DNA from 2 places in the Microbacterium sp. MMO-35 genome. Region 1 is predicted to be linked to the other one. Evidence: predicted binding sites of a transcription regulator. Region 1 holds the regulator's gene; the other holds the start of a gene.
The links. The regulator LexA, encoded in region 1, represses DNA repair genes until DNA is damaged. The targets are predictions, from matches to a motif close to TCGAACANNTGTTCGA.

Region 1 (15,688 bases):
GCACGTCTCCCCCGTCTCCACGACCGATGACGGCGCCGCGGGAGCGGCCCGCGACATCGCCGACGTCGCCGCCGTCGAGGTCATCACCACGGCCGCCGTGCACCTGCTCAGCGCCGCCGCCGTCAAGGTCGGCCTCGCCGACGACCCTGAGTCGCAGAAGGACCTGGACGAGGCCCGCAAGCTCATCAACGCGCTCGCCGGGCTCATCACCGCCGCAGCACCGGAGATCAGCGACATGCACGCGCGCTCACTGCGCGACGGCCTGCGTTCGGTGCAGCTCGCCTTCCGCGAGGCGTCGGTGATCCCCGACCCGATCGGTCAGGGCCCGGGCGAGAAGTGGACCGGCCCGGTCACCTGACCGGGCCCGCCCTCCGGGGCGGAGCTCAGACGCCGGCGCGCAGCCGCACCGTGAGCGAGTCGACCAGCACGGCGATCCGGTCGTCCGCGGCCCAGCGCTGGGCGAGACGCGCCAACACTGCGTCCAGCGTCTCGCGGTCCATGCCCTGCACGAGCTCGAGGGTCACCACGAGCTCGGGGCCGCGCAGCCGCGCGTCCGGGTCGCCTGCCGAGACGGCGACGTCGATCACGGCGAGCTCGCTGCCGACGCTCGCCTGCAGCCCGGCGTAGACCTCGGGCGAGAAGAAGCTCGGCTCCCAGGGCTGGCCCTGCGCGACCGCCCACACGGCGGGGCGGCGCAGCACGAACTCGGTCGCGGATCCGGGATCCAGCACGATCAGCTCGGCGTCGCCGGACGACGCAGACAGCGCGACCCGCGCGGCCTCGACCGGGATGGGGCGCGCCACGGGGTCCCATGCGCGCAGGGTGTCGACGCTCGTGAACGCCGGCTGGACCGTGCGTCCGTCCGGCGACGCGACCGTCACGAGCGACAGCTCCTGCGTCTTGTCCACGGTCAGGCCGGACGGGGCGACACCCTCCTCGCCCTTCTCCGCGACGAGGGGCACCAGCACGCGCGCGGCGCGGAACGCGTCCACGACCTCGACCTGGGAGCCCTCCCCCGCGCGGAAGCGCGTCAGCGCATCCCAGAGCGCCGGATCCGCCGACCCGTCGTCACCGGCGCGGGTGTTCTCCTGGAACGAGCGACCGGCCCAGGGCACGCCGGCGGAGTCTCCGGTCCCGGCCGAGGCGTGCGGGCCGTGGTCGTGGTCGCACGCCGCGGACGCGGTGTCGTCAGGATCCGGCGACATCCAGCGCCTCGGCCAGGGTGAACGCACCGGCGTACAGCGCCTTGCCGACGATCGCGCCCTCGACGCCGAGCGGCACGAGCTCGCGCAGCGCGGCGATGTCGTCGAGGTTGGCGATGCCGCCCGAGGCCACGACGGGCTTCGGGGTGCGCGCGGTGATCTCGCGGAGCAGGTCGAGGTTCGGGCCCTTGAGGGTGCCGTCCTTCGTCACGTCCGTGACCACGTAGCGGCTGCAGCCCGCGTCCTCCAGGCGGTCCAGCACCGTCCAGAGGTCGCCGCCCTCCTTGGTCCAGCCGCGCGCCGCGAGCGTCGTGCCGCGGACGTCGAGGCCGACCGCGACCGCGTCGCCGTACCGGGCGATCACATCGGCGGCCCACTCGGGGTTCTCCAGCGCGGCCGTGCCGAGGTTGATCCGGGCGGCGCCCGACTCCATCGCGGCCTCGAGGCTCGCGTCGTCGCGGATCCCGCCGGAGAGCTCGACGTTGACACCGCGGAACTGCTTGATGACGCGACGCAGGATGGGCGCGTTGCTGCCGCGGCCGAACGCCGCGTCGAGGTCGACGAGGTGGATCCACTCGGCGCCCTGGTCGACCCACTCGGCGGCCGCGTCGAGCGGATCGCCGTAGCTGGTCTCGCTTCCGGCCTCGCCCTGGGTCAGGCGCACGGCCTGACCGCCGGCCACGTCGACGGCCGGGAGGAGGGTCAGGGAGGGGGACTGCGCGAACTCGTTCATGTCGTCCTTCGGGTCACGGTGCGCCGGCCCGCTGCAGGCTCGGCACGAGAGAAGAGAGTAGTCGGGGCGACGGTGGGGCACCAATCCCCTCCGCCGCACGGCCGCGGAGGTCAGAGCGTGGAGATCCAGTTGCCCAGAAGCCGGATCCCCGCATCGCCGGACTTCTCCGGGTGGAACTGCGTGGCCGAGAGCGGTCCGTTCTCGACAGCCGCGAGGAATCGCGATCCGTGCTCCGCCCAGGTGAGCCGCGGCTGCGGGAACGGGGGCATGACCTCCAGCTCCCAGGACTGCGCGGCGAACGAGTGCACGAAGTAGAACCGCTCGTGCTCGATGCCGCGGAACAGCACGCTGCCCTCGTCCGGCTCGACGGTGTTCCAGCCCATGTGCGGGAGCACCGGAGCATCGAGCTCCGTCACCACTCCCGGCCATTCGCCGAGCCCGTCGACCTCGGCCCCGCGCTCGACCCCGCCGGCGAACAGCACCTGCATGCCGACGCAGATCCCCAGCACCGGGCGACCGCCGGCGAGGCGACGCTCGATGATCTCATCGCCGCGGTGAGCGGCCAGGGCCTCGCGGACGGCGGCGAACGCGCCCACACCAGGGACCACGAGTCCGTCCGCCTCGAGGGCCTCCGTGCGATCGCCGGTCAGCCGGGCGTCCGCGCCGGCGCGGATGAGCGCCTTCACGGCCGAGTGCACGTTGCCGGAGCCGTAGTCGAACACCGCGACGGTGGGGCGACGCCCCTCGGCGGACGCGCTCACAGGGCGCCCTTGGTCGACGGCACACCGACCACCAGCGGGTCGAGGGCCTTCGCCTGCCGGAACGCACGCGCGAACGCCTTGAACTCGGCCTCCGCGATGTGGTGCGGGTCGCGGCCGCTGATCACGCGCACGTGCACGGTGAGGGCGGCGTTGTAGGCGATGGCCTCGAAGACGTGCCGCACGAGGGAACCCGTGAAGTGACCGCCGATGAGGTGGTGCTCGTAGCCCGCCGGCTCGCCCTCGTGCACGAGGTACGGCCGCCCGGAGATGTCGACGACGGCCTGCACGAGCGCCTCGTCCAGGGGCACGAGTGCATCGCCGTAGCGGGAGATCCCGCTCTTGTCGCCGAGGGCCTCCCGGATCGCCTGGCCGAGCACGATCGCGACGTCCTCCACCGTGTGGTGCGCGTCGATGTGGATGTCGCCCGAGGCGCGCACCGTGAGGTCGGTCAGCGAGTGCTTCGCGAACGCGGTGAGCAGGTGATCGAAGAAGGGCACCGAGGTGTCGATGTGGCTCTGACCGGTGCCGTCCAGGTTCAGCTCGAGCTCGATCGTCGACTCGGAGGTGGAGCGGGTGCGGCGGGCGGAACGAGCGGTCATGAGGCCGATCCTATCGAGGCGAGCGCGTCCAGGAACGCGGTGGTCTCGGCCTCGGTGCCGGCCGTGACGCGCAGGTGATTCGGGATCCCGACATCACGGATCAGGACCCCCTTGTCGTAGAGCGCGCGCCAGGTCGCGGCGGGGTCGGTCACGCCGCCGAACAGCACGAAGTTCGACCAGGAGCGATGCGGTGCGTATCCCAGCGCCTCGAGGGTCGCGGTGATGCGATCCCGCTGGGAGACGATCTCATCGACCATCCCCAGCATGATCGGCGCGTTGCGCAGCGCCGCGATCGCCGCCGCCTGGGTCAGCGCGCTGAGGTGGTAGGGCAGCCGCACCAGACGGAGCGCGTCGATGAACGCGGGGTCCGCGGCGAGGTAGCCGACCCGCGCCCCGGCGAAGGCGAAGGCCTTGCTCATCGTGCGCGAGACGGCCAGCCGCGGCCGCCCGTCGAGCAGGGACAGCGCGGAGGGCGAGTCCTTGGGAGCGAACTCCTGGTACGCCTCGTCCACGATGACGATGCCGCGGGCGGCGTCGTAGACGGCCTCGACCACCTCGAGCGGAAGGGGCGTCCCGGTGGGGTTGTTCGGCGCGCAGAGCAGGATCACGTCGGGGTCGTGCTCGCGCACCTGCGCGACCGCCTCGTCGACGGTGATCTCGTAGTCGGGGTGCCTCGTGCCGGCGACCCAGGTCGCACCCGTCCCCTGGGCCAGCAGGGGGTACATCGAGTACGTCGGGGCGAAGCCGAAAACCGTGCGCCCGGGACCGGCGAACGCCTGGAGGATGTGCTGGAGCACCTCGTTGGATCCGTTGCCCGCCCAGATGTTCGAGGCTTCGAGGCCGTGGCCGAGGTAGCCCGCGAACGCCTCCCGGAGCTCGGTGAACTCGCGGTCCGGGTAGCGGTTCACGTCGCGCAGCGCCACCGCGATGTCGTCGAGGATGTCGCTCGCGACGCTCTCGGGCACCGGATGGGTGTTCTCGTTCACGTTCAGCGCCACGGGCAGCGGCGCCTGCGGGGCTCCATACGGGCGGAGCCCGCGGAGGTCGTCACGAAGGGGTAAGTCGTCGAGCGAGGCAGTCACCCTGCCATGCTAGGCGGCTCGGATGTGCACCGGCGCACAGATGTCGGCGGTTGCAGAGCTCCGGCGGAGCACGGGTGCCGAGTCCGGCGCGGTGCGAGTCAGCGCTGCGTCGCGCTGTACTGCGCGGGGATCGCCAGGTGCTGACCGACCTCGATCACGCCGCCGCCGATCATGTTGAGCTGGGAGATGTCAGCCACGACGTCGCGCGGATCCGCGTCGGGTGCGATCTCGCCCGCGATCGACCACAGCGTGTCCCCGGGCTGCACCGTGACCGTCGCGAACGCGCCTCCCGCGGTGTGCTCGCCCGAGGCGAGAGCCGATCCCCCGCTCAGTGCGGCGAAGGCGATCCCGGCGGCCACCGGCAGCGCGACCAGCGCCGCCAGCACGCGCCGACCGCGGGCGGTGATCCGCAGACGCGTGGCGGGGACCGGTGCGGCGAAGGTGATGCTGCTCATGGTGCTTCTCCTCTGTTGTGTGCGGGTCCGCCTCTCCCCGGATCCCGATAGCTCCTCTGTGTGAGCTTCCGGGGGTCTGGGCCTCTGGAGAGGCGAACCTACGTTCCGAAACTACTTTCGAGTTCGAACATCTGTCAAGCGTTCTTCGAAAATCGGGGATCCGAATTCATCGACACGCTCGAACAGATCTACCGATTCCGCTCCGGTCTCGGATACGGTTTCGATAACAAGACCCCATCACGGACCACCGACATTCGAACCGCCGCCCCCGGACAGGCGGGATCGAACGGCTCCGCGAAGGCCGGACGCACACGAAGGAGATGGCATGAGCGACGGCGCGACCCCCGGCTCCGAGGCCCCGCGGACGCGGCGCCGCAAGAGCCTCAGTGCGAAGCAGATGGCGATCCTCGAGGTCATCCAGACCTCGATCGCCCGGTACGGCTACCCGCCGAGCATGCGCGAGATCGGCGACGCCGTCGGCCTCAAGTCGCTGAGCAGCGTGACGCATCAGCTCGGCCAGCTCGAGCTGAGCGGCTACCTGCGCCGCGACGCCGGCAAGACCCGCGCCATGGAGGTGCTGATCGACCTCCCGGGGACCTCCACGGAGAACCCCGCCGACACGGCGCCGTCGGTCGGCGACGCGGCCCTGGTGCCGCTCGTCGGCCGGATCGCGGCGGGTGTGCCGATCACGGCGGAGCAGCAGGTCGAGGAGATCTTCCCCCTCCCCCGCCAGCTCGTCGGCAAGGGCGACCTGTTCATGCTGAAGGTCTCCGGCGAGTCGATGATCGACGCCGCGATCTGCGACGGGGACTGGGTGGTCGTGCGCTCCCAGGGCACGGCCGAGAACGGCGAGATCGTCGCCGCGATGCTCGACGGCGAGGCCACCGTCAAGACGTTCCGCCGCCGCGACGGTCACGTGTGGCTGCTGCCGCGCAACAGCGCGTTCGAGCCCATCCTGGGCGATGACGCGACCGTGCTGGGCAAGGTCGTGGCCGTGCTGCGCGCGGTCTGATCCTCACGCGCCATCGCGCCATCGCGCCATCGCGCCATCCGCGCCGATACCCCCTCTGCGCACCGAGGCCCCCTCTCAGATCCGGATCTGAGAGGGGGCCTCGGCGCTGTGAGGGGGCCTCGACGAGCAGGACGACCTACACGGTCAGACCGCGACCGACACGTCCTCGCGGACGCGACGGGTGGCCTCGACGATGTTGCGCAGCGAGGCGTTGGTCTCCTCGTAGCCACGCGTCTTCAGGCCGCAGTCCGGGTTGACCCAGAGCTGACGCGTGGGGATCTCCTCGACGGCGCGACGCAGCAGCGTCTCGATCTCGGCGGTCTCCGGCACGCGCGGCGAATGGATGTCGTAGACGCCCGGGCCGATGCCGTGGTCGAAGCCCGAGGCGGCGATGTCGGTGACGACCTCCATGCGGCTGCGGGCGGCCTCGATCGACGTCACGTCGGCGTCCAGAGCGCGGATCGCGTCGATGACCACGCCGAACTCCGAGTAGCAGAGGTGGGTGTGCACCTGCGTGGCGGTCTCCGCACCGGCGGTGGAGAGACGGAACGAGGCGACGGACCAGTCGAGGTAGGCCGGCTGGTCGGCCTTCTTGAGCGGCAGCAGCTCGCGCAGCGCCGGCTCGTCGACCTGGATCACGCCGATGCCGGCGGCCTCGAGATCGGCGATCTCGTCGCGCAGCGCCAGCGCCACCTGGTTCGCGGTCTCCGCGAGCGGCTGGTCGTCGCGCACGAACGACCACGCCAGGATCGTGACGGGACCCGTCAGCATGCCCTTCATCGGCTTCGCCGTGAGGGACTGGGCGTACTGCGACCAGGCGACCGTGATCGGCGCGGGGCGGGAGACGTCCCCCCACAGGATCGACGGACGCGTGGCGCGGGATCCGTAGGACTGCACCCAGCCGTTCTCGGTGACGTCGAAGCCGTCGAGGTTCTCGGCGAAGTACTGCACCATGTCGTTGCGCTCGGGCTCGCCGTGCACGAGCACGTCCAGGCCCAGCTCCTCCTGGAGCTCGACGACACGGCCGATCTCGTCGCGGAGGAAGCCGTCGTACTCGTCGGCGGTGATCTCGCCCCGGGTGAACTGCGCACGGGCGCGACGGATCTCGCCGGTCTGCGGGAAGGATCCGATCGTGGTGAGCGGCAGCGCGGGCAGGTTCAGCGCGTTCTCCTGCGCCACGACGCGGGCGTCGTAGTCCCCGCGGCTGAAGTCGCCCTCGGTGAGGCCCGCGGTCCGCGCACGCACGGCCTCGACGCGCACGCCGGAGGCGCTCAGGCGATCGGCGAGAGCGGCGGACGCGGCGTCGAGCTCGGCGGCGATCGCGTCGCGGCCCTCGGCGAGACCCGTGGCGAGGGTCGTGACCTGGGCGACCTTCTGGTCGGCGAAGGCGAGCCAGCTCACCAGCCGGGCATCGAGCTTCGTCTCGTCCTCGACGTCGTGCGGCACGTGCTGCAGCGACGTGGAGGTCGCGGCGGAGACGCCGGCCGCGCCGAGACCGCGCAGCGCCTCGAGGGTGTCGAAGGCCGCAGCGAGGTCGCCGCGCCAGATGTTGTGACCGTCGATCACGCCGCCGACGAGCACCTTGTCCGCGAGTCCGGGGACGGCAGCGGGCACGGTGCCGCGCACCAGGTCGAGGCCGATCGCCTCGATCGGGGCCCCGGCGAGGACCTCGAGGTTCGCGTCGAGCGCCGCGTACGGCGCGGCGACGAAGATCGCCGGGCGCTCGGCGAGCCCGCCGAGGACGCCGTAGGCGCGTGCGGCGGCGGCGCCGAGCTCGGCGACCGAGGCGGGCAGGGACTCGCTCACGAGGGCCGGCTCGTCGAGCTGCACCCACTCCGCACCCGCGGCCTTGAGCGCGCCGAGCAGCTCGGCGTACACCGGCAGCAGGTCGTCCAGGCGCGACAGCGGGTCGAAGCCCGCGGGCGCCTCGTCGGCCGCCTTGGCGAGGGCGAGGAAGGTGACGGGGCCGACGACCACCGGACGCGTGCGGAAGCCGGCTTCCGCCGCCTCCTGCACCTGGCGCACGATGCGGTCGCTGGACAGCGAGAACACGGTGTCGGGGCCGATCTCCGGCACGAGGTAATGGTAGTTCGTGTCGAACCACTTCGTCATCTCGAGCGGCGCGCGCTCGCCTTCGCCGCGGGCGACGGTGAAGTAGGCGGGCAGGCCGATCGTGCCGTCCTCGGAGCGGAGATCCTCGAAGCGCGCCGGGATCGCGCCGACCGTGACGGCGGCGTCGAGCACCTGGTCGTAGTACGAGAACGACTCGGGGATCGCCGAGTCGTCACGGCCCAGCCCCTGCGCGGCGAGGCGCTCCCGGGTGGTCGCGCGCAGCTCGGCGGCGGTGCGCTCGAGCTCGGCCTCGTCGATCCGCCCGGCCCAGAACGCCTCGACGGCCTTCTTGAGCTCGCGGCGACGGCCGATGCGGGGGTAGCCCAGGACGGTGCCCTCGGGGAATGCGGTCATGACGGTCCTCTCTGACGGAAGGGGGAAGGTGCGGCTCAGCGCGCGCCGACGGTCTGGAGCACGCCGGCGTTCTCGAGCACGTCGAGCACGGTGCGGTGCTGGTTGAAGGCGTACAGGTGCACGCCGGGTGCGCCGCCGTCGACGAGCTCGCGAACGAGGGCGGCCGCCTGGGCGATGCCGATCTCGGTGCGCCCCTCGGCGGTGGGCTCGACCTCGAGCGCGATGGACAGTTCGGCGGGCAGCTCCTCGCCGCTGAGCTCCAGCACACGGCGGAGCCGGGCGGGCGAGGTGATCGGCATGATCCCGGGCAGGATCGGGATCGTCACCCCGGCGCGGCGGGCCCGCTCGACGAAGGCGAAGTAGTCGTCGGGATGGAAGAAGAGCTGCGTGATCGCGAGCGTCGCCCCCGCCGCCTGCTTGGCCAGCAGCGCGTCGATGTCCTGGTTCCGATAGGTCGAGCGCGGGTGCCCGTTCGGATAGGCGGCGACCGCGATGTTCACCTTGCGGCGCGGGGTCACCTGCACGGCGCCCGGGACGCCGGGGATGGGGCGCTCCTGGTAGGGCGCACGCTCGGCCTGCGCCCGGTCGATGAGCTGCACGAGCTGAGCCGAGCTCTCCAGGTCGCCGAGGAACGGCGCGCTCTCGTCGATCGGCGGATCCCCGCGCAGGGCGAGGAAGCTGAGGATCCCCGCGTCGAGGAACTCCCGGATCAGCCGGGAGGCCCCGGCGTACGTGCTGCCGACGCAGGTGAGGTGCGCCAGCGGCTCGACCGAGGTGTGCTCGCGGATGTAGCGCAGCACGTCGAGCGAGCGGCCCCCCACGGAGCCGCCGGCGCCGTAGGTGACGGAGATGAAGCGCGGCGTCACCGAGGCGAGCTGCTGGATGGTCTCATGCAGCGCCTCGACCGGCGCCGGGGTGCGCGGCGGATACAGCTCGAAGGAGATCGGCACGCGCGGCGCGACGACCCCGATCGGGGCGAACGGCGGCGCATCGAAGGACATCTCTCTCCTGCATCGGGGTGGTCCCCCCACGGTAGGCGGCGCCGAGGGGTGACGCATTCTGTGTTTCATCATGTGTCGCGCTCTCCGCGAACCGCACCCGGCCGGATCCGCGCCCGCGCCCGCCGCGCGCTCTTCTAGGCTCGAAGCATGAGCTCTGCACACGGTTCCTGGCCCTCCCCGCTGACCTCGGCCGACCTCGCCGCCGCCGGCGTGCGGATCGACGGCGCACGGTTCGCCGCGGACGGGATCTGGTGGAGCGAGTCGGTGCCGCAGGAGCGCGGACGCATGCGCGTGCTCCGCACCGCGCCCGACGGCACGGTGCACGAGGTGCTGCCGGCGCCGTGGAGCGCGCGCTCCCGCGTGCACGAGTACGGCGGCGGCGCGTGGACCGTGGCAGATGACGGCACGCTGTTCTTCGTCGACGGCGACGATCAGCGCGTGCGCCGGTGGGATCCGGAAGCCGTCGCACCCGTACCGCTGACGCCCTCGGGAGCGCAGTACGGAGGACTCCGGCTGCAGCAGGGGCGTCTCTTCGCCGTGCGGGAGGACCTGCGCCCCGACCCGCATGTGCGTGCCATCGTGGAGATCCCCGTCGACGGATCCGGGGCGGAGGACGACGAGGCCGTCCGCGTGATCGTCTCCCACGGCGGCTTCTACGCCCACCCCGCGCTCTCACCCGACGGATCCCGCCTCGCCTATGTGGTCTGGCCGGACACGCGCATGCCCTGGGACGCCGCCCTCGCCTGCGTCGTGGATCTCGCCTCGGGCGCCGACGGCGCGATCCCGAGCCGGGCGGCGCTGCAGCCCGAATGGGTCTCGGATGACGAGCTGCTGTTCGCCGATGATGCGACGGGCCGGTGGAATCTGCACCGCGCACGCATCGGCGCGCAGCCGGCGCCTCCGATCCCGACACCCCCCGCAACCCGCGAGGACTTCTCGCGCGCCGACGCCGACACCGGCGGCGGGCTCTGGGTGCTCGGCCAGCGCTGGTTCCGGATCCTGGACGACGGACGGATCCTCGCGGTCCGGACGAACGGCTCGGACTCGCTGGTCCTGCTGGACCGGGACGGCGCGCTCCTCCGCGAGCTGGACGTGCCGTTCGACGCCGACCTCAGCCTCGAGGATGCCCGTGGCTCCCGAGTGCTCGTCACGGGTCAGGGGCGGCGGGTCACCCCCGGTCTCTGGGAGCTCGACGTCGACGCCGGCACCGTTCGGGCGGTCCGCGCCGGCGACGCGGTGGATCCGGCCTGGGTGCCGGGGGCGCGCGCGGTGACCTTCACGGGACCGCACGGCCCCGTGCATGCGTTCGACCACGCGCCCGCCAACCCCGACGTCAGTGCGGAGCCGGGCGTCCTTCCCCCGTACATCGTGCAGGTGCACGGCGGCCCCACCGCGCACGCGACGGGAGCCCAGGCGAGCTGGATCACCGCGTTCACCAGCCGCGGGATCGGCGTGCTCGAGGTGAACTACGGCGGGTCGACCGGGTACGGCCGGGCCTACCGCGAGCGGCTCGACGGCCAGTGGGGCGTCGTCGACGTGGACGACGTCCTCGCCGCGGCGCAGGGTCTCGCCGACGCCGGCATCGCGGACCCGGCGCGCATCGCCATCCGCGGCGGCTCCGCCGGCGGATGGACCGTGCTGTCCGCACTCGTGCGCGGCGGGGTGTTCGCCGCGGGGATCGATCGCTACGGGGTCGTCGACCTCCGCCTTCTCGCGGAGGAGACGCACGACTTCGAGCGCTACTACCTGGACGGACTGGTCGGGCCGCTGCCCGAGGCCGAGCAGACGTACATCGACCGCTCGCCGCTCACCCACGCGGACCGGATCGACGTGCCCGTGCTGATCCTGCAGGGGGCGGATGACGCGGTGGTCCCGCCGTCGCAGTCCGAGGCGATCCGCGATGCGCTCGCCGCGCGCGGCGTGCGGCACGAGTACCTGCTGTTCCCCGGAGAGGGGCACGGATTCCGGCGGGCGGAGACGATCATCGCCGCGGCGGAGGCCGAACTGCGCTTCCTCGGCGAGGTGTTCGGGTTCGATCCTGCCCCGTAGCTCGGGCTCAGACGCCCGCGCGCGAAGAGGTCACTCCCCCAGGCGGTTGCGGGAGCGCATCGCGCGCTCCGCCTCGCGGGTGTCCTGACGCTCACGCAGGGTCTGCCGCTTGTCGTACTCGCGCTTGCCCTTCGCGAGGGCGATCTCGACCTTGGCGCGCCCATCCGAGAAGTACAGGCGCAGCGGGATGAGCGTGTAGCCACCGGCGGAGACCGCGTGCGAGAGCTTCGCGATCTCCTCCTTGTGCAGCAGGAGCTTGCGGATCCGCTTGGCCGAGTGGTTCGTCCAGTGCCCCTGCGAGTACTCCGGGATGTGTACCGCATCGAGGAACGCCTCGTTGCCCTTGATGAACGCGTATCCGTCCGTCAGGTTGGCGCGCCCCTGGCGCAGCGACTTCACCTCGGTGCCCGTGAGCACGAGTCCCGCCTCGTACGACTTCTCGAGGTTGTAGTCGTGACGTGCGCGACGATTGGTCGCGATGACCTTCTCCCCGCGTTCCCTGGGCATGGCGATCTCCTGATTCTGCGCCGCGCGGGCGCACGGCAGCCTGTCAGCCTATCAGGCGCGGAGCCACCGGCGGATCGCGAACCCGGCGCTGAGCGCCGCGAGGATCACGCCGATGCCGATCAGCACCGGGACGACGAGGAGCGCCTCGTTGAGGCCGACCCAGGTGGTGATGAACGCGACCCGCTTCGTCAGGTACTCCTGCACGCCGAAGTGGACGCCCAGCAGCACCGCGGCGCTCGCGAGCACCGAACCGATCACGGCGGCGAACACGCCCTCCAGGACGAACGGCGTCTGGATGAAGCGGTTCGACGCTCCGACCAGGCGCATGATCCCGATCTCCCGCCGTCGCGCGTACGCCGACAATCGGATCGTGGTGCCGATCAGCAGCACGGCCGCGATGAGCATCAGCACCGCGATCCCGACGGCGATGTACGTCGCGACGGTGAGCGCGTTGAAGAGGGGATCCAGGTACTCGAGCTGGTCCTTCACCTCGTCCACGCCCTTGAGGCCGCTGAAGGCCTCCGCGATCACGGCCGACTGGGTCTGGTCCTTGAGGTTCACCTTGAAGACGGCGTTGACCTGATCGGGGGTGAGCACACCGGCGTAGTCCTTGCCGACGAGCTTCAGCGTCTCCTGGTAGGCCTCGTCCGCCGTCTGGAACGAGCTCTTGGCGATCAGCGGCTTCAGCGTGTCGCCGTCGAGCTCGGCCTGGACGGCCTTGATCTGATCCTCCGTCGCGACGCCGCCGACGCACCCGGGCGACGTGGAGACCGAGGAGCACATGTAGATCGCGACCTGCGCGCGGTCCTGCCAGTAGGCCCGCATCGTGCCGATCTGGGCCTGCATGAGGATCGCCGCGCCGACGAACGTGAGGGACACGAACGTCACCAGCACGACGGAGATGACCATGGAGGCGTTGCGGCGCAGGCCGGTCAGCGCCTCGCCGAGGATGAGTCCGAACCTCATGACACGGGACCCACTTCCTCGTCGTCGCCGGTATCGAGCCCGAGCCGGTCGGCGACCCCGAGTTCGGCGAGGTCCACAGGCGGGACGACGATCGGCGGCGAAGCCGGCGGCGCGTCGTCGGCCGTCGAGGCCGTCGGTCGCGGATTCCTCGGCGCATCGGCGGGCGCGGGGGCGGCCACCGGTTCGGCGATCGCGGCCTCGGTCTCGCGGTGCACCTCCCGCACGGTCTGCAGCGCGGCGGTCGCCGCCGCACCGCGGATCGCCTCGGGCTCCAGACGCGGCACGTTGGAGGTGTCGCCGTAGCCGCCGCCGACCTCGTCGCGCACCATCTCGCCGTCGCGCAGCTCGATCACGCGGCGCTGCATCTGATCGACGAACGCCGCCTCGTGCGTGGCCATGACCACCGTGGTGCCGCCGGCGTTGATGCGCGCGAGCAGCTGCATGATGTCGACGGACGTGCCGGGGTCGAGGTTGCCGGTCGGCTCGTCGGCGAGCACGATCTGCGGGCGGTTGACGATGGCCCGGGCGATCGCCACGCGCTGCTGCTCACCGCCGGAGAGCTCGTGCGGCAGGCGCTTCTCCTTGCCGCTCAAGCCCACGAGCGCGAGGGCCTCGGGCACCGCCTGCTGGATGAAGCCCCGCGAGGCGCCGGTCACCTGCAGGGTGAACGCGACGTTCTGGTACACGGTCTTCGACGGCAGCAGACGGAAGTCCTGGAAGACCGACCCGATGCTGCGACGGAAGTAGGGGACCTTGCGGTTCGCGATGGACTTGAGGTCGCGCCCGAGCACGGCGACGCGGCCGGAGGTCGGCGACTCCTCGCGGAGGATCAGCTGCAGACAGGAGCTCTTCCCGGATCCCGACGCGCCGACGAGGAAGACGAACTCGCCTCGCTGCACCTCGAAATCGACCCCGGAGAGCGCGGGACGCTTGGTGCCGCGATAGCGCTTGGTGACGTTCTCGAATCGGATCATGGCGTGTCGAGCCTAAGCGGGCGTGGCCCGCAGCCCGCGAGCGACACCCCCGCGCGGCGGGTTGGCGGCGCCGAGTCGGCGGGATCCCGGTCCGGCGAGTTTGCTGTCCCGGATGATTCTGGGAAGACTCTGTGCGAGTGTTATTGGAACGCTGAGGATATCGCCGATGGGGCGCGATCCTCGCCAACGGGAGGGGCTCCATGGAAACGCCGGCAGGCTGGTACGACGACGGATCCGGAAGGCAACGCTGGTGGGACGGCCGGCAGTGGACCGACCAGTACGCCGGCCCGCAGCAGCCATCGACCCCTCCGGTCGTTCCGGGCTCCCCCGCCCCCTCGATGGGCGCGCCGCAGATGGCCGCACCCCAGATGGCCGTGCCCGGGACGGCCGTCCCCGCGATGGCCGCACCCACGCCCGGGACCAAGCGCGTCGGGGTGCTCGGCTGGATCGCGCTGGGAGTCACCGCCGTCGGCGCGATCGTCTCCTGGATTCCGCCGATCATGCTGTTCGGCTGGATCCTGCTGGGCATCGGATTCGTGCTCTCGATCGTCTCGCTGTTCCTCCGGGGCGCGAAGTGGCCGGGAATCGTGGGGATCGCGCTCTCGATCGTCGCGGGCATCGTCTCCGGCATCGTGCTGTTCACGGTCTTCCTCGGCTATGCGAGCACGCATCCGGACGAGTTCGACGGATCCGCTCCGGCGGCATCCGATGCGGCGACGGATCCGGGCACCACGACCACCGATGCCGCGGACAGGCCCTCCGCTCAGGAGGTCGCCGACGGGTTCCTCGTCATCATGGACGCGGCGGGCGCCAGCGGCCAGTACACCGACGATGAGGCGCTGTGCATCGGACAGCATCTCGTCGACTCGGAGGTCTCGACCGAGAGTCTCATCAACGTGGCGGACGGACGCGACATCCAGTCCGACGAGACCGAGCGGCAGCTGGTCGTTCAGACGACCATGGAGGCGGTCACGGCCTGCAAGACGGCGCCGTGATCCGCGGCGCCGCGCCGGGCGCTCAGAGCCGGATGTAGATCGGCGGGCCCGAGCTCGCCCACGGCGCGTGGTGTTCGACGTAGCGCCCCCAGTCGGGCGAGTCGATGATGCCCCCGGCGCCGTCCCAGATGCCGATGTGCCGCCCCGGCCACCAGACCAGATCCCCGGCCCGCGCCTCGTCGGCGGAGATCACGGTGCCGAGCGCGGCCTGGTTGTCGGCGCCGCGGGGAAGACTGATCCCGAAGTGGCCGAACACGTACTGGACCAGTCCGTCGCAGCCGAAGGAGTCGCTCGGGTCGGCGCCCCAGCCGTAGGGGACCACGCCGACGAAGGTCTCGGCGTAGGCGACGACGGCCTCACCGGAGAACGACTGCGGCGCGGCGGATGCCGATGCGGCCGTCGCCGAGGACGCGGGCGCCTCGGAGGCAGCGGGTGCGGCGGGCGGCGCCGGCGGCGTGTAGACCTCGAACGCGGCGCGGGAGAGGGTCTGCTCCTGAGCGGCGGACGCGACCGTGTAACTCTGCGGATCCACGACGAGCGACACCGCGCTGCGCCCGGCGGACGGGTCCGCGGGAGGGAAGGCGAACGCCGCCGTCGCCGCCGCAGGAAGGATCAGCGCTGCGATGGCGCAGCCGGCCGCCGTCTTCCGGGTCAGAGTCATCGGGATTCTCCGTGTCACCGTCATCGGGAGACCACCCTACGGGGATTCCCGTGCTCCGTCACCTGGGAAGGCGCTGAGCAACCGGGAGTCCGACGGCAATCAGTCGTCTTCGTCCTTGCGCTTGCGCCAGCGGATCCCTGCCGAGATGAAGCCGTCCAGGTCGCCGTCGAAGACCGTCGCAGGGTTGCCGGACTCGTGTCCGGTGCGCAGATCCTTGACGAGCTG
Region 2 (15,688 bases), on a different contig from region 1:
CTCCCGAGGCTACGCCGGGCCCGCCCGCGCCCGTCGCGTGTGACGAAGGAGCCTCCGGGGTCAGTCCGGCACCACGGGGATGGATCCGGTGAGCGGGGAGGGCGGTTCCTCGTCGGGGCCCGCGCCGCGCCGCCGCCGCGCTCCCGCCGTGACGCCGATGCTCGCGATCACGACCAGCGCGATCGCTGCGAGCCGCAGCGGCGAGGCCTGCTGCCCCAGGACGAGCAGCCCGGCGAGCGTCGCGAAGACCGGCTCGAGGCTGAGCAGGATCCCGAAGATCCGCTGCGGCAGGCGGCGCAGTGCCGCGAGCTCGAGGATGTAGGGGATGACCGAGGCGAGCAGCGCGGTGAGCGCAGCCAGTCCCAGCACGCGAGGATCCGCGACCGCGGTCACGGCCGCGGGCACCCCGAAGGGCAGCAGCAGCACGGCACCGACCGCGAGCGCGACCGCGAGGCCCTCGGTTCCCGTGGTGAGCGCGCCCACGCGCGTGCTCATCCGGATGTACATCACCCAGAACCCGGCCGCGATGAGCGCGAACAGCACGCCCCAGGGATCGAGCGCCGCCGCTCCCGTGAGCCCGTCGAGCCCGAGCAGCGCCATGCCGAGCAGAGCGATCCCCACCCAGACCGCGTCGGCGAGGCGCCGGGTCAGCACCGCCGCCAGCACGAGCGGGCCGAGGAACTCGATCGCGACCGCGGGTCCGAGCGGAATACGGTCGATGGCGGCGTAGTAGGTGCCGTTCATCGCGGCGATCGAGACGCCGAACAGGAGGGCGGCGGTCCACTGCGCCCGGTTCCATCGACGCAGGCGCGGGCGCGCGATGACGAGCACCACGATCGCGGCGATGAGCACGCGCAGCCCGGTGACGCCCCAGGAGCCGAGCTCCGGGAAGATCGTGGTCGCGACGGCCGCGCCGAACGGCAGCGACAGGCAGGATCCGACGACCAGCAGCACACCGAGAGCGGGCTGCTGCCGCGGTTCCTGGGAGTTCACCCCTCAAGCCTGGCACGGCCCGGACGGGGATGCGTCGCGGGCGCGGACGCGTCGCGGACGTTCCCGGTGAGCGGCCTGAGCCGGCCCGGGGGCATGGCGCCAGGCACCCCCGCGGACCGCGCTCAGCGCGGGGTGAGCCCGACCCGCAGCGGAGCGCCGGGCGCCCCCGCCTCCGCCAGCGCGCCGTCGACCGCCGCGAGCGGATGCACGGCGCCCACGGCGTCGGCGAACGGGTGCGCGCGCCCGGGCCCCGCCATGAAGGCGGCGGCGGCGTGCAGCTCGGCGCCGGTGTAGTTGTGCACCCCGGCGACCGCGACGAGACCGCGCACGATGCGCTCGGCGTCGAGCGGCACCGGATCCGCAGGGAACACGCTGCCCAGCAGCACCACCGCACCGCCCACGTCGACGGCGTCGAGCGCGGCGCGCACGGCATGCCCCGAGGCCTCGATCACCAGGTCGGCGCCCTCCTCAGCGACGTCCTCCGGGGCGAGCGCGGTGAGGCCGAAGCGCTCGGCGAACGCCCGGCGCGCGGGATCGGGATCCGCGATCCGCACCTGTCCGCCCATGTCCGCCGCGATCACCGCGGCGGTCAGCCCGACCAGCCCCGCACCGAGCACGAGCACGCGTTCGCACGCGAGCACGGCCGCGTCCTCCGCAGCCGTGGGGAACGGATCCGGCCGTCCTCGCCCGCGCAGCGCCGCGCCCCGGGCGATCCCGGCCCACGCGGTCGCCGTCGCGCACGAGACCGGGGCGAGGGCGGCGGCCGGCAGCGCCTCCGGCACCCGCACGATCGCGGTGCCGGCCCGCAGGTGCACGTGTCCGGCGAACCCGCCGGTGAGCTCCCAGCGCGGCTCGATGCGCGCGTGGCCGTACTTCGCGAGCGTGCGGCACTTCTGGGTCAGGCCGACGAGGCAGCGGTCGCAGTGTCCGCACGAGACCGTGACCGACCACACCACACGGTCGCCGACGTGCAGCTCCCCGCCGTCCACGGCGCGCGCGCCCTCGTCCCCGATGGCGATGATGCGGCCGACGCTCTCGTGCCCGAGGACGAGGGGCGTGGGCGCATGCCTGCGCCCCTGCACGGTGTGGATGTCGGATCCGCAGATCGTCGACATCTCCACCGCGACGAGCACGTCGTGCGGGGCCAGGGCGACGCCCGGCACGGCGAGCACCTCGTGCGGCAGCCCGACGCCGAGCCAGGCCATGGCGACGGCGGAGGGCCGCAGCGGCACGTCGTGCCGGTGCACCTCTTCGGCGGGGCGGACCAGCGCCGCGCGCATGTCAGCCGGCCGCGATCGGCGCGACGGCGGGCTCCGGCGCGAGCGTGGCGGATGCCGGGGGCTCCGCCGCGAGGCCGGGCACGAGCCCGCGTTCGACGAGCGCGGCGGCGAGCGCGGTGACGTCGGGCAGCACGGCGTCCGGACCCGCGGCCGCGAGCGCGGCGGCATCGTGCGCACCGGTCAGCACCCCGGCGACAAAACCCGCACCGGCGCGGCGGCCCGACTGCACGTCGCTCACGGTGTCGCCGGCGACGGCCACAGCCTGCACCGACGACGCGCCGGCGCGCAGCAGCGCGGTGAGCACGAGGTCGGGAGCCGGGCGGCCGCGCCCCGCGTCGACCGGGCTGAGCACCCCGTCGACGAGGTCGCGCCAGCCCAGAGCATCCAGGAGCGCGTCACGGGTGATCGGGGCGAACCCCGTGGTCAGCCAGACCTTCAGGCCCGCGGCCCGCAGCGCCCGGATGGCGTCGGCCGCACCGGGGATCCCGGTCACGCCCTGCTCCGCCACGATCTCGGCGTAGGCGGCCTCGAACTGCGCGGTGGCGCGCTCCGCCGTCTCGACATCCCCGTCGGCGAGGTGCGTGAACACGTCGATCTTCGACTGCCCCATGGTGTCGCGCACGTACTGCAGCGCCGCTTCCCCGCCGATCCGGGAAGCGACCCCGGTGCGCTCGGCGGCGCGCTGGAACGCCTGCTCCACGATGCCGTCGTCGAGCACGGTGGTGCCTGCCATGTCGAGCACGACCAGTTCGATCGGGGTGTGCGGGTTCATGCGTTCTCCTCCTGTGCGATGCCGCCGACGATGGCGGTCGTTCCTGCGCCGCCGACGATGGCGGGGTTCTGTGCGGCGTCCGCGACGGACCTGCCGGTGTCGTCGGATCCGGATCCGGATCCAGCCCAGCCGAACGCGCGGGCGGTCTCGATCTCGGCGAGACCGAGACCCGTGGTCATGCCGATGCCCGTGGTCGCGGCGAGCGCGAGCACCCGCGGGGCGGCCTCCTCGATGAGGAACTCCTCCCCCGCGGCGGCGTACACGCCCTGCCAGCGCTCGATCACGCGGATCCCGCCGACGTCGAAGAGCTCACGCGCCTCGGCGAGGAACGCGTCGAACGCGGCCTCGGGCTGGAACGGATCGGGCTGCACCGCCTTGTGGTGCGAGTCGCCGAGCAGCAGCGTGCCGTCGGGGAGCTGCGTGTACATCTGGTTCAGATCGAGTGCGGCCAGCTCCGGGCGCTCGGCGTGCAGCCGCTCGCGCAGCACCGTCGCCGAGCCGAGGCCGGCGAACCGGCGGTAGCGCACGAGCGACCAGCCGGTGAGCAGGGGCGCCTGCAGCGGCGCGGGGAGATCGGCCGCGACGCGCATCATGTCCAGCGCGCAGCGGATCACGCCCGCGCGCTCGGCGAGGGCGGGCAGCAACTGGTCGACGTCGTGGTTCACGGCCACGACCACGTCGCTCGCCGCGATGTCGCCACGGGTCGTGCGCACGAGCCCCGTGCCGACCTCGGTGACCGCGGTGCGGAAGCGGAACTCGACGCCGAGCGCCGCGAGGTGCCGCACGATCGCGCCGGCGGCCTCCCGCGGGTTCACCTGCAGGTCGCCCGCCACGAGCGCGCCGCCCTGCACGACGTCGGGGCGCACCGGGGCGAGCGCGGTCACCTCGGCGGGCGAGAGCAGACGGATGCCGCCTCCGGCCTCGGCCCCGGCCGCCTCCTCCAGCAGCGCCCGCTCGTCCTCCGCCCGGGCGACGACGAGGGTGCCGCTCTCCCGGGCCCAGAATCCGGCCTCTGCCGCGAGGCGGAGCCAGATCCCGCGGGACGCCTCGCCGTAGGCGCGCGCGGGGCCGTCCTGCGCGCCGATGCAGAGGTGTCCGAAGTTGCGGATCGTCGCGCCCACGGGGCGCTCGGTGCGGTCCACGACCACGACGCGCAGCCCTCGCCGCACGGCCGCGTACGCCGCGCCGAGGCCGACGATGCCGGATCCGACGATCGCGACGTCGAACCGGTCGGGGGAAGAAGCCGTCATCGGAACACCCTCCGCATCCACATCGCGAGCCCCTCGACCACGAGCACCGTGGCGAGGATCATCAGCACGATCGCCGTGACCACCTCGTAGCGCGAGCCCTGCCCGGCGTTCAGCAGGTAGTAGCCCACGCCGCCGCCGCCGACGATGCCGAGGATCGTCGCCGCGCGAATGTTGGTGTCGAGCATGTAGAAGCTGTGCCCGATGAGCGCGCGGGTGCCCTGCGGCACGGTCGCGGCCGTGTAGGTCTGGAGCCGTGTGGCACCGACGGCGCGCAGGGCCCTCTCGGGTCCCCGGTCGACCTCCTCGAACGAGTCCGCCACGAGCTTGCCGAGCAGCCCGATGCCGCCGATCGCGAGGGCCACGATGCCCGCCGTGGGGCCGAGGCCGGTGACGACGATGAGCACGATCGCGAGGATGAGCTCCGGGATCCCGCGGATGCCGACGAGCAGGAACCGGGCGGTGCCGCGCACCGTGCCGTTCGGGGCGACGTTGCGCGCCGCGAAGGATCCGAGCAGCAGCGAGGGCAGCAGGGTCAGCACGGTGGCGGCGAGCGCGATCGCGATCGTGTCGCGCATGGCGCCGAGCATGACGGCGGTGTCGTAGTTGCCGAAGTCGGGCGGCCAGAACTTCGCCGCGGTCTCGGGGATCCTCGCCCACACCGTGATGAGATCGCTCCACTGGATCCGGCACACGAGGAGGCTGCCGATCACGATCGCGACGGCGATCCCGCCGGCGATCGCGTTGCGGCGGCGCTCGCGGGTCCACGGGCGCCGCACGGCGGTCTCCGGCGTCGCCGCCCAGGCCGGCTTCGCAGCGGGGGCTGTGGCGCTCACGGCACCGGCGCGCCGGCCCAGACGCGGATGCAGGATCCGGTCGATCCACGAGCGCGTCTGCGCGGTCTCGCCGAGCATCGCCCCGCGCACGGCGCTGGAGACGATCTCCATGACGACGCAGAGCACGAAGATCACGAGGGCGATCCCGAGACCGCGTCCGTAGTTGAGCGCCTTGAACGCGTAGGACATCTCCAGGCCCAGGCCCGCGACGCCGACGTAGCCGAGGACGACGCTGCCGCGCAGGTTGATGTCGTTGCGGTGCAGGACGGTCGCGACCCAGCTGGGCAGCACCTGCGGGAGGACCCCCGCGGTGAACTGCTGCAGCTTCGTGCCCCCGGCTGCGCGGATCGCGAGGCGCGGCCCCTCGTCGATCTGCTCAATGGCGTCGGCGAACATCTTCGAGATCATGCCGATCGAGTGGATCCCGATCGCGAGGATGCCGGGGAGGGTCCCCAGCGAGAACATCAGCACGAACGCCATGGCCAGCACGACGTCGGGGATCGAGCGGGTGAGCACGCCGATGAAGCGGGCGATGCCGCGCCAGACCGGTCCGGGCGTGGTGTTCGCCGCGGCGAGGTAGGCGATCGGCACCGAGAGCGCGGCGGCGACGAGCGTGCCGACCAGCACCAGCCCGACGGTGAGCGCGATCAGCCAGAGCAGATCGAGGGGCGCAGGGAAGGTCAGGGCTCCCACACGGGTCATGAAGCGCTGCGCGTTGCCCCAGCTCGACAGGACGCCGGAGAGCGAGAAGCCGCTCTGCACGAGCGAGGCGACGCCGAGCCCGGCGAGCACGACGAGCACGAGCGATGCGGCGATGCGCTCCGGCGAGATCCGGGGCCGCGGCGCCCGGGACAGCAGGCCGCCGACGTAGCCCTCGCGGCGCGGGGAGGCGACCGCGGTCATGCCTGCGCCCCGGCGGCGGCCGACGCCACGGCCGCCGCGCCTGTCGCCGCGTCGGCGGGCGTCGCGATGCCCTGCGCGATGAGCTCGGTGGTCACGGCGGTGAGGTCGGCCGTGGTGGTGGCGACCCGGCCGTAGATCTCCATGACCTCGGCCTTGCTGAGGCCGGTGGTGGAGGTGTTCAGGACGACCTCGCCGTGGCGCAGCCCGACGATGCGGTCCGCCCAGCTGATCGCGAGGTCGACCTGGTGCAGGCTGCACACCACGGTGAGGCCCTGGTCCGCGGCGATCTCGCGGATGAGCGCCATGACCTGGTCGCTCGACTCCGGGTCGAGCGAGGCGACGGGCTCGTCGGCGAGCAGGATCTCGGGGCGCTGCATGAGCGCGCGGGCGATCGCGACGCGCTGCTGCTGGCCGCCGGAGAGGGTGTCGCTGCGCTGGTAGGCGCGCTCCAGCAGGCCCACGCGCTCGAGGTGGCCGAGGGCGCGCAGCTTCGCATCCCTCGAATAGCCCCAGAGCCCGAGGCGCGGACCGCGCACGGACGAGAGGGATCCGGTCAGCACGTTCTCCAGCACGGTCAGCGAGGGCACCAGCTCGAACTGCTGGAAGATGAAGCCGACCCGGCTGCGGAGGCCGCGCAGCGCCTTCCCCTTCAGCGTCGGGACGGCCGATCCGAGCACCTCGACGGTGCCGGAGGTCGGGGTCTCGAGGCCGTCGAGGTGGCGCAGCAGCGTCGACTTGCCGGATCCGGACAGACCGAGGAGCACGACGATCTCGCCGCGCGCGACCTCCAGGTCGGCGCCCGTGAGGGCGGTGGTGGCGCCGAACCGCTTGGTGACGCCGGAGAGGCGGATGACCGGCTCCGTGGTTGCCGTGCTCATGATGTTGCGCTCCTGGGTGTGTACGGGGTCGTTGAGCGAGGACGCGGGAACGGCGACCGAGACGGAACGCGGTGCTCTCGCATCCGACCGCGTTCCGTCTCGCGAAGACCTGCACCGAACGAGCAGCGCGAGTCGACGTGTCGCTCGACGACCCCGTTCGGGGGCGTGATCGGTCAGATCACTTCTTGCACTGGTCGGCCTTGGTCTTGTCGCAGATGTCGCGGATGATGTCGTAGTACTTGTCGTCGACCGGCTTGGTCGCGTAGAAGGTGGCCTTGAACGCGTCGCTGTCCGCGCCCTTGATGCCGGCCTTGACGATGTCGTCGATGGTGACCTCCTTGAGGGCGGTCACGACCTTGTCGGCGGTCTCCTTCGGCAGCGCCGAGCTGTAGACCAGCGGAGCACCGGGGACCATCGTCTTGTCGACGACGGTGACCTTGTCGCTCTTGGCGACCTCGGAGTCCTCGGCGAAGCCCGCCTCGCACTCCGTGCCCTCGCCGACCTTCTGCACGCTGACGTCGTGCTTGCCTGCGAAGACCGGGGTGACGTCCGTCTTGGGGTCGATGCCGTCCTTGAGCAGGTTGTAGCTCGGGAACAGGTAGCCCGAGGTCGAGGACGGGTCGACGAAGCAGACCTTCTTGCCCTTGAAGTCCTTGATGGAGGTGATCGAGGAGCCCTTCGGCACGATGGCCTCGGAGTAGTAGCCCGGCTCCTGCCCCTGCTTGGTGACGATCGAGGAGATCGGGGTGAGCTTCGCGCCGGCGTTGGTGGCCGTGATGTAGGTGAAGCCGGAGAAGGAGGCGACGTCGACCTTGCCGGCGACGGCCGCCTCGATGAGCGCCGCGTAGTCGGTGGACTCGTGGTACTCGACCTTCTTGCCGGTCTCCTTGGCGATGTAGTCCATGAGGGGCTGGTAGTTGGTCTGGGTGTCGACCGAGTCGGGCACGACGCCGAAGACGAGGGTGTTCGCGTCGACGGCGTAGCCGCCGTTTGCAGCAGCGGGCGCGTCGGTGCCGGTGGCGGCGCCGGCGGCGCCAGAACATGCGGCGAGGCCGAGGGCGAGCACGGCGGCGCCGGCTGCGACGGTGAGAGCGCGAAGCTTCATGAGGACCTTTCGGGTTCTGGTGCGGAGGGGATCCTCGAAGACTCTCTCAAGCTCACGGCCGAGATGTATACCTACCTCGGCACTGTTCCCCGACTGTTCACCCGCGATTCGCCTGCATGAACACTGCTGGAACGAGGGTGCGCTCACCGAGGCGACGAAGTAGTATGCCTATGTGCCCGAGGTTGTCTACACCCAGATCGCCGACGATCTGCGCGCCCGGATCGCCTCCGGCCGCCTCCGCCCCGGCGACGCGGTGCCGACGGAAGCGGAGCTCGCCGAGCGCTGGAGCACCTCGCGGGGCCCGATCCGCAACGCGCTGGCCGCGCTCCGCGCCGAGGGGCTCATCGAGACCGCGCGCGGAAGGCCCGCGCGCGTCGTGGAGCGCAAGGCGACCCAGGCCGTGGACGTGTCGGTGCCGTTCACGCGCTGGGCCCGCGAGCTCGGCGCCCGCCCGGGCGCCCGCACCCAGGAGCTGAGCCTGCGCCGAGCCGGACCCGAGAAGGCTCAGTCCCTCGGGGTGGATCCCGATGACACCATCGTGAGCGTCGTGCGACTGCGCTTCCTCGACGACCGCCCCACGATGCTCGAGCGGCTCTTCTACACGGAAGAGGTCGGCCGCCTGCTGTTCAGCGTCGACACCGATGCGATCTCGATCACCGAATTCCTGGCATCGCAGGGCCACCCGATCGTGGGCCTGCAGCACGAGATCGACGCCGTCGCCGCGGACGAGCAGGATGCGGCGCTGCTGGAGGTCGTTCCTGGCGCCCCGATCCTGCGCCTCAGCCGCACCTCGCGCGACGCCGACGGGCGCATCTTCGAGGCCAGCGAGGACCGCTATCTCTCCCGCATCGTGCGGTTCACGGTCTCCGGATCCGGCATCTCCTCCGACGGGCAGTACCTGCGCGCCGTGGGCGGCTGAGCCGTCCGCTGCGGGCCCGCGCACCCCTGACGACCCCCGGGTCCCGGGCAGCGCGCTCACACCGCCAGCAGCGCGATCCCGGCCACGACGATCGCCGCGGCCCCCACCCGCCAGGCCGGGCGCCCCTCGCGCAGCACGAACGCCCCGAACAGGCTCACCAGCACCACGCTCACCTCGCGCAGCGGCGCGACGAGCGCCACGGGAGCGATGCGGATCGCCTGCAGCACGAGGATGTACGAGAGCGGCGAGAGGATCCCGAAGGCCAGGATCCGGCGCCATCCGAGGCGTCCGAACGCGGCGAGCGCCGCCCAGCGCCCGCGCACCGCGAACGAGTAGAACGGGATCTGCATCGCGGCGGTGCCGACCATGAACGCGACCGGCGAGAGGCCGTGCGCCCGCACCACGAAGGCGTCCCAGATCGTGTAGACGGCGATCGTGACTCCGGTGAGGAGGCCGAAGAGCAGCCCCGGGTCGATGCGGCGTCGTCCGGGTGCCGGCAGCGGATCCGGGATCGCCGGGGCCGGAGAGCCCGCCCGGTCCACGAAGCCGATCGCCACGATCCCGATGATCACGACCGCGACGCCGACGAGGGCGACCGGCGCGGGCCGCTCGCCGAACAGGGTCATCGCGATGATGACCGAGAGGAACGGCCCCGTCCCGCGCGCCGTCGCGTACACGGTCGAGAGGTTGCCGACGCGGTAGCCGTGCTGCAGCACGACCATGTAGGTCACGTGCAGCACGCTCGAGACCAGCACGCCCAGCACGAAGCCGCCGACGTCCCCCGTGCCGATGCCGCCGGTGAACGGCACGACGCCGATCCAGACGAGCGTGCTGGAGACGGCGCCCCACCACAGGAAGGGGTAGCCGGCGCGGCTGACGCCGTGCGCGAGCACGTTCCAGCCCGCGTGGGCGATGGCGGCGGAGAAGACGAGGACGAGAGCGACGAGCGACATGGGAACCTTCGGTCCGGCGCGGGCGCGACGGACGTGGTTCCTCCAGGCTTTTGTCCGTTCAGATGACGTCGGGCCCACGAAGGCCCGACGTGGCGCCGCTCGGACCAGTCGGGCGGACCCCGGAACCCTAGGCGCTGTCACGGGACAGCCTAGCGACGCCCGCGCGACCCCGTGGATCCGCGATTCGATCCGTCATACGGATGTACGAAACCGGTTGTCCACAGATCCCCTCTTCCCCCCTCCAGCATCGATGCTGCGTTCTAGATTGGAACCATGGAACCCACCCTCGACCACACGCTTCGCCGTAGCGCGGCGCTGGTCGAGGAGTGCGCGCAGATCGACCGCGAGATCTCCCGGCTGCAGGCCAGGAAGGCGGAGAGGCTGGCCGAACGGGTGCGGCTGCTCCTCGTTGAGATCCGCCCGGGGCAGGACGGTTTCGAGCAGGCCGAACGATCCATGATCAGCGAGCTCTCCGCGGGGCTGCGCATCACCGCCTACGCCGCTGCGAAGCAGCTCGCCAATGCGCACACCCTGCAGGAGCGCCTCCCTGGCACGCGTGAAGCCCTCGCCGCCGGTGCGCTCACGCTGGCGCACGCCGACGTGATCGTCGAGGCCGCGCGCGATCTCCCCGCCGGGGACGATGCCGTGGCGGCCGCCTACGAGACGGCGGTCGTCCCCTACGCCTCCGCGGAGACCCGCGCGCGCACGAAGGCCTTCGCCGAGAGCGTCGTCGCCGCCCTCGCGCCCGCGACCGTGCAGGAGCAGCACGACCGCGCACAGGATCAGCGGCTCGTCACGGTGACCGACGAGGGCCGCGGACAGGCGAGCCTGCACGTCACGGGCCCCGCTGTGCTCATCCACTCCGCGTACGACCTGGTCACGCAGGAGGGCCATGCGATCCTCCGCGCGGCGAAGCAGGACGGCGCGGACCCCGATCCGCTGGGCGACGCACGCACCCTGGATCAGGTGCGCTGCGACCGGATCCTGCTGCGCCTCCTCACCGGCCGCGTCGACCACGACGCCGACATCCTCGAGAGCATCCGCCCGACGGTGCAGGTCACCGTCAGCGCCGCCACCCTCGCGGGGATCGACGACCGCCTCGCCGAGCTCGACGCCCACGGCCCGGTAGACGCCGATCTCGCGCGCGACCTCGCCGCGTCCGCCGCCTCCTGGCGACGACTGCACCTCGACGACGCGGGGATGATCACCCGCACCACCGCCTATCAGCCGACCGCGGCGATGCGGCGCCATCTCCGCGCCCGAGATCGCACCTGCCGGTTCCCTGGCTGCCGCAGACCCGCGCGCAGGTGCGAGATCGATCACACCTACGACCACGCCCGCGGCGGCCCCACCGCGATCACCAACCTCGCGTGCCTCTGCGCCACCCACCATGCCCTCAAGCACCCGGACGTCGACGCGAGGTGGCGCTGGACTGCGCGCCAGCGCCGGGACGGGACCATCGTCTGGACGACCCCCGCCGGCGTCGAGTACTCGGACGCGCCGCCGCCGCGGGTCATGTTCGTGGCGCAGGACACGACCGAAGAGGACTCCGCCCGCACGGCCGCCGCATGACCGCGGGCGGAGACAAGCGCGGGCGAGAACGAACACGGGCGGAGGTCCTCGCCTGCACACTCGCGCAGCCGATGGCACGTGCAGCGAGACGGATCAGGGGGGCGGGGCGATGGCTCCGATCACAGACGCTTCCGAAGCGCCGATGAAATACTGGAGACGTACACGACGAGGAGGTCGCCGGTGGCGGACAACGAACGCGCGCTCGAAGAGGGCATCGTCACCGATCTGAAGGATCGGATGACCTACGGCTCCTATCTCGACCTCGACCGGCTCCTCGGCGCACAGCATCCGGTCAGCGTGCCGCAGCACCACGACGAGATGCTGTTCATCATCCAGCACCAGACCACCGAGCTGTGGCTCAAGCTCGTGCTGCACGAGCTCGGCACCGCCCGCGACCGGCTCGCCGAGGACGACCTGCGGTCGGCGCTCAAGCACATGGCCCGGGTGAAGCACATCCAGGAGGTGCTCACCCAGCAGTGGTCCGTGCTCGCCACCCTGACCCCCACCGAGTACGCGGAGTTCCGCGGCGACCTCGGCAACTCCTCCGGCTTCCAGTCGGTGCAGTACCGCGCCGTCGAGTTCGCCCTCGGCAACAAGAACGAGCGGATGCTCGGGGTGTTCCGCGATCACGCCGAGAACCTCGCGATGCTGACCGCGGAGTGGGAGCGCCCGACGCTCTACGACGAGTTCCTCCGGCTCGCCGCGCGACGGGGGCTGCCGGTCCCCGCCGAGATCCTCGAGCGCGACGTGCGGCAGCCGTATCGCATGCACGAGTCGCTCGTGCCGGTGCTCACCGCGATCTACGAGAACCCGCACGAGCACTGGGACCTGTACGAGGCGTGCGAGGAGCTCGTCGACGTCGAGGACAACTTCCAGTTCTGGCGCTTCCGGCATCTGCGCACCGTCACGCGCACGATCGGCCGCAAGGTCGGCACCGGCGGATCCAGCGGGGTCGACTTCCTGCAGCGCGCCCTCGATCTCACCTTCTTCCCCGAGCTGTACGCGGTGCGCACCGAGATCGGGCGGTGACCGATGGCGGAAGCCCTCTCCATCGGCGGGTTCACCGATCATCACGTGCACCTGCAGCTCGTGGACGTCGGCCTGCTCGAATCCAGCAGGCTCGGGCGCGGCCTCGACCTCGGGTCGGATCCGGTGCAGATCGCGCGGATCGCCGGCGCGGTCTCGGAGCGCTTCGGTCATGACCCGCACGGCATCGCGATCTCCTACGCGGGTGCGTTCCTGACCCCCGCCGGCGGCTACCCCTCGGATCGCTCCTGGGCGCCCGCCGGATCCGTGCGCGAACTGGACGACCTCGACGGCGCCGTCGCCGCCGTCGCCGAGATGAAGGCGGCCGGAGCCTCCGTCATCAAGATCGCGAGCAACAGCACGGCGGGGCCGGTCTTCAGCGACGAGCTCGTGGCCGGCATCGTCCGCGCCGCCGACGAGGCGGGGCTGCCGGTCGTCGCGCACGCCGAGGGGCCGGGCGAGGCCCAGCGGATGCCGCGGCTGGGCGTCCGCGCCCTCGCGCACGCCCCCTTCACCGAGCGGCTGAGCGATGACGAGGTGGCCCGCCAGGCGGGACGGATCGCCTGGATCTCCACTCTCGGCATCCACGAGGGCGAGGCGCGCGAGATCGCGATCGACAACGTGCGCCGCTTCCACGCGCACGGCGGCACCGTGCGCTACGGCACGGACATGGGCAACGGCGACACCCCGGTCGATCTGAACCCCGCCGAGGTCGGCGCGCTGCGCGAGGCCGGCATCCGCGGCGCCGCGCTGATCCGCGCGCTGGTGCCCGTCGCGGCGACCGCCGGCCGGCGGTTCCTCCTGCCCGCCCGCGACGCCGACCCGTTCGACGTCGAACCGGTCCACCTCGAACCCGTCCCCCTCGAACCCGCCGAAACGGAAGGCACCCGATGAGCGACCCCACCGCCCCCGCCGACACCACCGCGGAGCTGCTCGCGGCGGCGCGCGCCCTCGACGCCGCCGATCCGCTGCGGGCGCACCTCGACGCGTTCGTGGAGGCGCCGGGCGTGCAGGCGTACCTCGACGGCAACTCGCTGGGGCGGCCGCTCGCCGTCGTCCCGGAGCGGCTCGCGGCATTCGTCCGCGAGGACTGGGGCACGCGCCTCATCCGCTCCTGGGACGAGCAGTGGATGGACCTGCCGGAGCGGCTGGGCGACCGGATCGCCGAGGTCGCCCTGGGCGCCGCCGCCGGGCAGACGATCGTCGCGGACTCGACGAGCGTGGTGCTCTACAAGCTCATCCGCGCGGGTGCCGCGGCGGCCGGCGAGGGCCGCACCGAGATCGTGATCGAAGAGGGCAACTTCCCGACCGATCGCTTCATCGCCGCCGGCGTCGCGGCCGAGCTGGGCATGGAGCTCGTGTGGGTGCAGCCGGATCCGGTGCACGGCGTCACGGTCGACGACCTCGCGCCGGTGCTGTCGCAGCGCACCGCGCTGGTCGTGCTCAGCCACGTCGACTACCGCTCCGGCGCCCTGGCGGACATGGCGGCGATCACGGCGCGGGTGCACGAGGCGGGCGGCCTGATCCTCTGGGACCTGTGCCACTCGGCGGGATCCGTCCCGGTGCGGCTCGACGACAGCGGCGCCGATCTGGCCGTCGGCTGCACGTACAAATACCTCAACGGCGGACCCGGCTCCCCGGCCTTCGCCTACGTGCGCCGAGACCTGCAGCCGCACATCCGTCAGCCGATCCAGGGCTGGTGGAGCGCCGCCGACATCTTCGCGATGGGCCCGCAGTACGCGCCGACCCCGGGCATCCGGCAGCTGCTCAGCGGCACGCCGCCGGTGACGAGCATGCTCGCCATGCAGGCGATGCTCGATCTCATCGCCGAGGCGGGCATCGAGGCGGTGCGCACGAAGTCGGTCTCGCTCACCGACTTCGCGGTGCGCGCCGCGGACGAGCTCCTCGTCCCGCTCGGCGTGCGGCTGCTCAGCCCACGCGACAGCGCCCTGCGCGGCGGCCACGTCACGATCGGCCACCCCGACTTCCAGCCGGTCACGCAGGAGCTCTGGGGCGAGGGGGTCATCCCCGACTTCCGGTTCCCCGACGGGATCCGGCTCGGCCTGTCCCCGCTGAGCACCTCGCACGAGGAGACGCTGCGCGGGGTCATCGCCGTACGCGACGCGCTCACCCATTGAGTCGTCCCCCTCACCACGAGCCATAGGCCGTGGTGAGGGGGACGACTCGACAAGCGGGGCCTCAGACCGCGCCGAGGTCGATGCCGGCCGGGGCGGGCTCGGCGTAGTCGACCTCGCGCCACACGTCGCCGACGCGCTCGAACGAGGTGATGCTCGACAGCGCGCAGCGCCGCGTGCGGGGGTCGTGCCGCAGCGGGAGCCCGGCGACCGACAGGTGCGTGATCCAGATCGGCGCCTGGTGCGACACGAACACCACGTCGCCACCGGGCGCCTCGTGCCAGGCCTCGTCCATCGCGGCGCGCATCCGGTCCGCGATCGACGCGTAGGGCTCGCCCCAGCTCGGCACCGACGGACGGCGCAGGTGCCGCCAGTTCCAGGGGTTCATCAGGGCACGGCGCATCCGCGTGCCCTCGAACACGTTCCACGGCTCGATGATGCGATCGTCGAGCCGTGGCGCGAGGCCGAAGGCGGCCGTGAAGGGCTCCGCCGACTCCTGGGTGCGCTCGAGCGGCGAGCAGCGCAGCGCCGAGACGGGCCGGTCCAGCCCGGCGAGGTGGTCGGCGGCGGCCTGCGCCATCCGCCGACCGGCCTCGCTCAGGTGATAGCCGGGAAGACGCCCGTAGAGCACGTGGTCGGGGTTGAAGACCTCGCCGTGCCGGACGAGGTGCAGTCTTTCCGCGGCCATCGGTATGCGAGGTCCTCGCTCAGACGCGACGGTACTGGGCGGATCCGAACCCGATGATGAAGTAACCGATGAACGAGAACAGCCACAGCAGGAAGAACGAGAAGGCCCCGCCCTTGCCGAAGTTCTTGCCCAGCTTGATCGCCACGATGATCGACATGACGATGTTGACGATCGGGATGAGGTAGAGCAGCACGAACCAGCCGCTCATCCCGGCGATCTTGATCAGGAAGATCAGGTTGACGATCGGGATGATGGCGAGGATCCCGGGGTGTCCGGCCTTGGTGAAGACCTTCCACAGCGCGATCACGACGATGACGTAGAAGATCAGCGCGAAGATGCTGGTGGTGCCGGAGAACAGCCCCGCGTAGATGTTGCCGGCCG

Region 2: a site for LexA is predicted at 10,079-10,094, ahead of WFJ01_RS13675 (HNH endonuclease signature motif containing protein). Genes of this name have one in related genera too.

The regions. Positions count from the first base shown of each region.
Region 1 covers NZ_JBBCVH010000013.1:17,863-33,550, reverse strand. Annotated here, with positions in the region: gene WFJ01_RS17795 (DUF1844 domain-containing protein) at 1-358, shown strand, start outside; gene WFJ01_RS17790 (SseB family protein) at 384-1,205, opposite strand; gene priA (bifunctional 1-(5-phosphoribosyl)-5-((5-phosphoribosylamino)methylideneamino)imidazole-4-carboxamide isomerase/phosphoribosylanthranilate isomerase PriA) at 1,189-1,935, opposite strand; gene hisH (imidazole glycerol phosphate synthase subunit HisH) at 2,046-2,696, opposite strand; gene hisB (imidazoleglycerol-phosphate dehydratase HisB) at 2,693-3,295, opposite strand; gene WFJ01_RS17770 (histidinol-phosphate transaminase) at 3,292-4,377, opposite strand; gene WFJ01_RS17765 (LysM peptidoglycan-binding domain-containing protein) at 4,476-4,832, opposite strand; gene lexA (transcriptional repressor LexA) at 5,158-5,844, shown strand; gene metE (5-methyltetrahydropteroyltriglutamate--homocysteine S-methyltransferase) at 5,989-8,310, opposite strand; gene WFJ01_RS17750 (methylenetetrahydrofolate reductase) at 8,346-9,311, opposite strand; gene WFJ01_RS17745 (S9 family peptidase) at 9,459-11,360, shown strand; gene smpB (SsrA-binding protein SmpB) at 11,391-11,867, opposite strand; gene ftsX (permease-like cell division protein FtsX) at 11,919-12,833, opposite strand; gene ftsE (cell division ATP-binding protein FtsE) at 12,830-13,807, opposite strand; gene WFJ01_RS17725 (DUF2510 domain-containing protein) at 14,008-14,802, shown strand; gene WFJ01_RS17720 (C40 family peptidase) at 14,825-15,463, opposite strand; gene prfB (peptide chain release factor 2) at 15,563-15,688, opposite strand, start outside.
Region 2 covers NZ_JBBCVH010000006.1:86,377-102,064, forward strand. Annotated here, with positions in the region: gene WFJ01_RS13630 (EamA family transporter) at 61-993, opposite strand; gene WFJ01_RS13635 (alcohol dehydrogenase catalytic domain-containing protein) at 1,116-2,273, opposite strand; gene WFJ01_RS13640 (phosphonatase-like hydrolase) at 2,275-3,045, opposite strand; gene WFJ01_RS13645 (TIGR03364 family FAD-dependent oxidoreductase) at 3,042-4,295, opposite strand; gene phnE (phosphonate ABC transporter, permease protein PhnE) at 4,292-6,031, opposite strand; gene phnC (phosphonate ABC transporter ATP-binding protein) at 6,028-6,909, opposite strand; gene WFJ01_RS13660 (phosphate/phosphite/phosphonate ABC transporter substrate-binding protein) at 7,088-8,014, opposite strand; gene WFJ01_RS13665 (GntR family transcriptional regulator) at 8,187-8,933, shown strand; gene WFJ01_RS13670 (EamA family transporter) at 8,990-9,886, opposite strand; gene WFJ01_RS13675 (HNH endonuclease signature motif containing protein) at 10,160-11,458, shown strand; gene WFJ01_RS13680 (tryptophan 2,3-dioxygenase) at 11,696-12,487, shown strand; gene WFJ01_RS13685 (amidohydrolase family protein) at 12,491-13,378, shown strand; gene WFJ01_RS13690 (kynureninase) at 13,375-14,622, shown strand; gene WFJ01_RS13695 (histidine phosphatase family protein) at 14,684-15,307, opposite strand; gene WFJ01_RS13700 (DUF5684 domain-containing protein) at 15,327-15,688, opposite strand, start outside.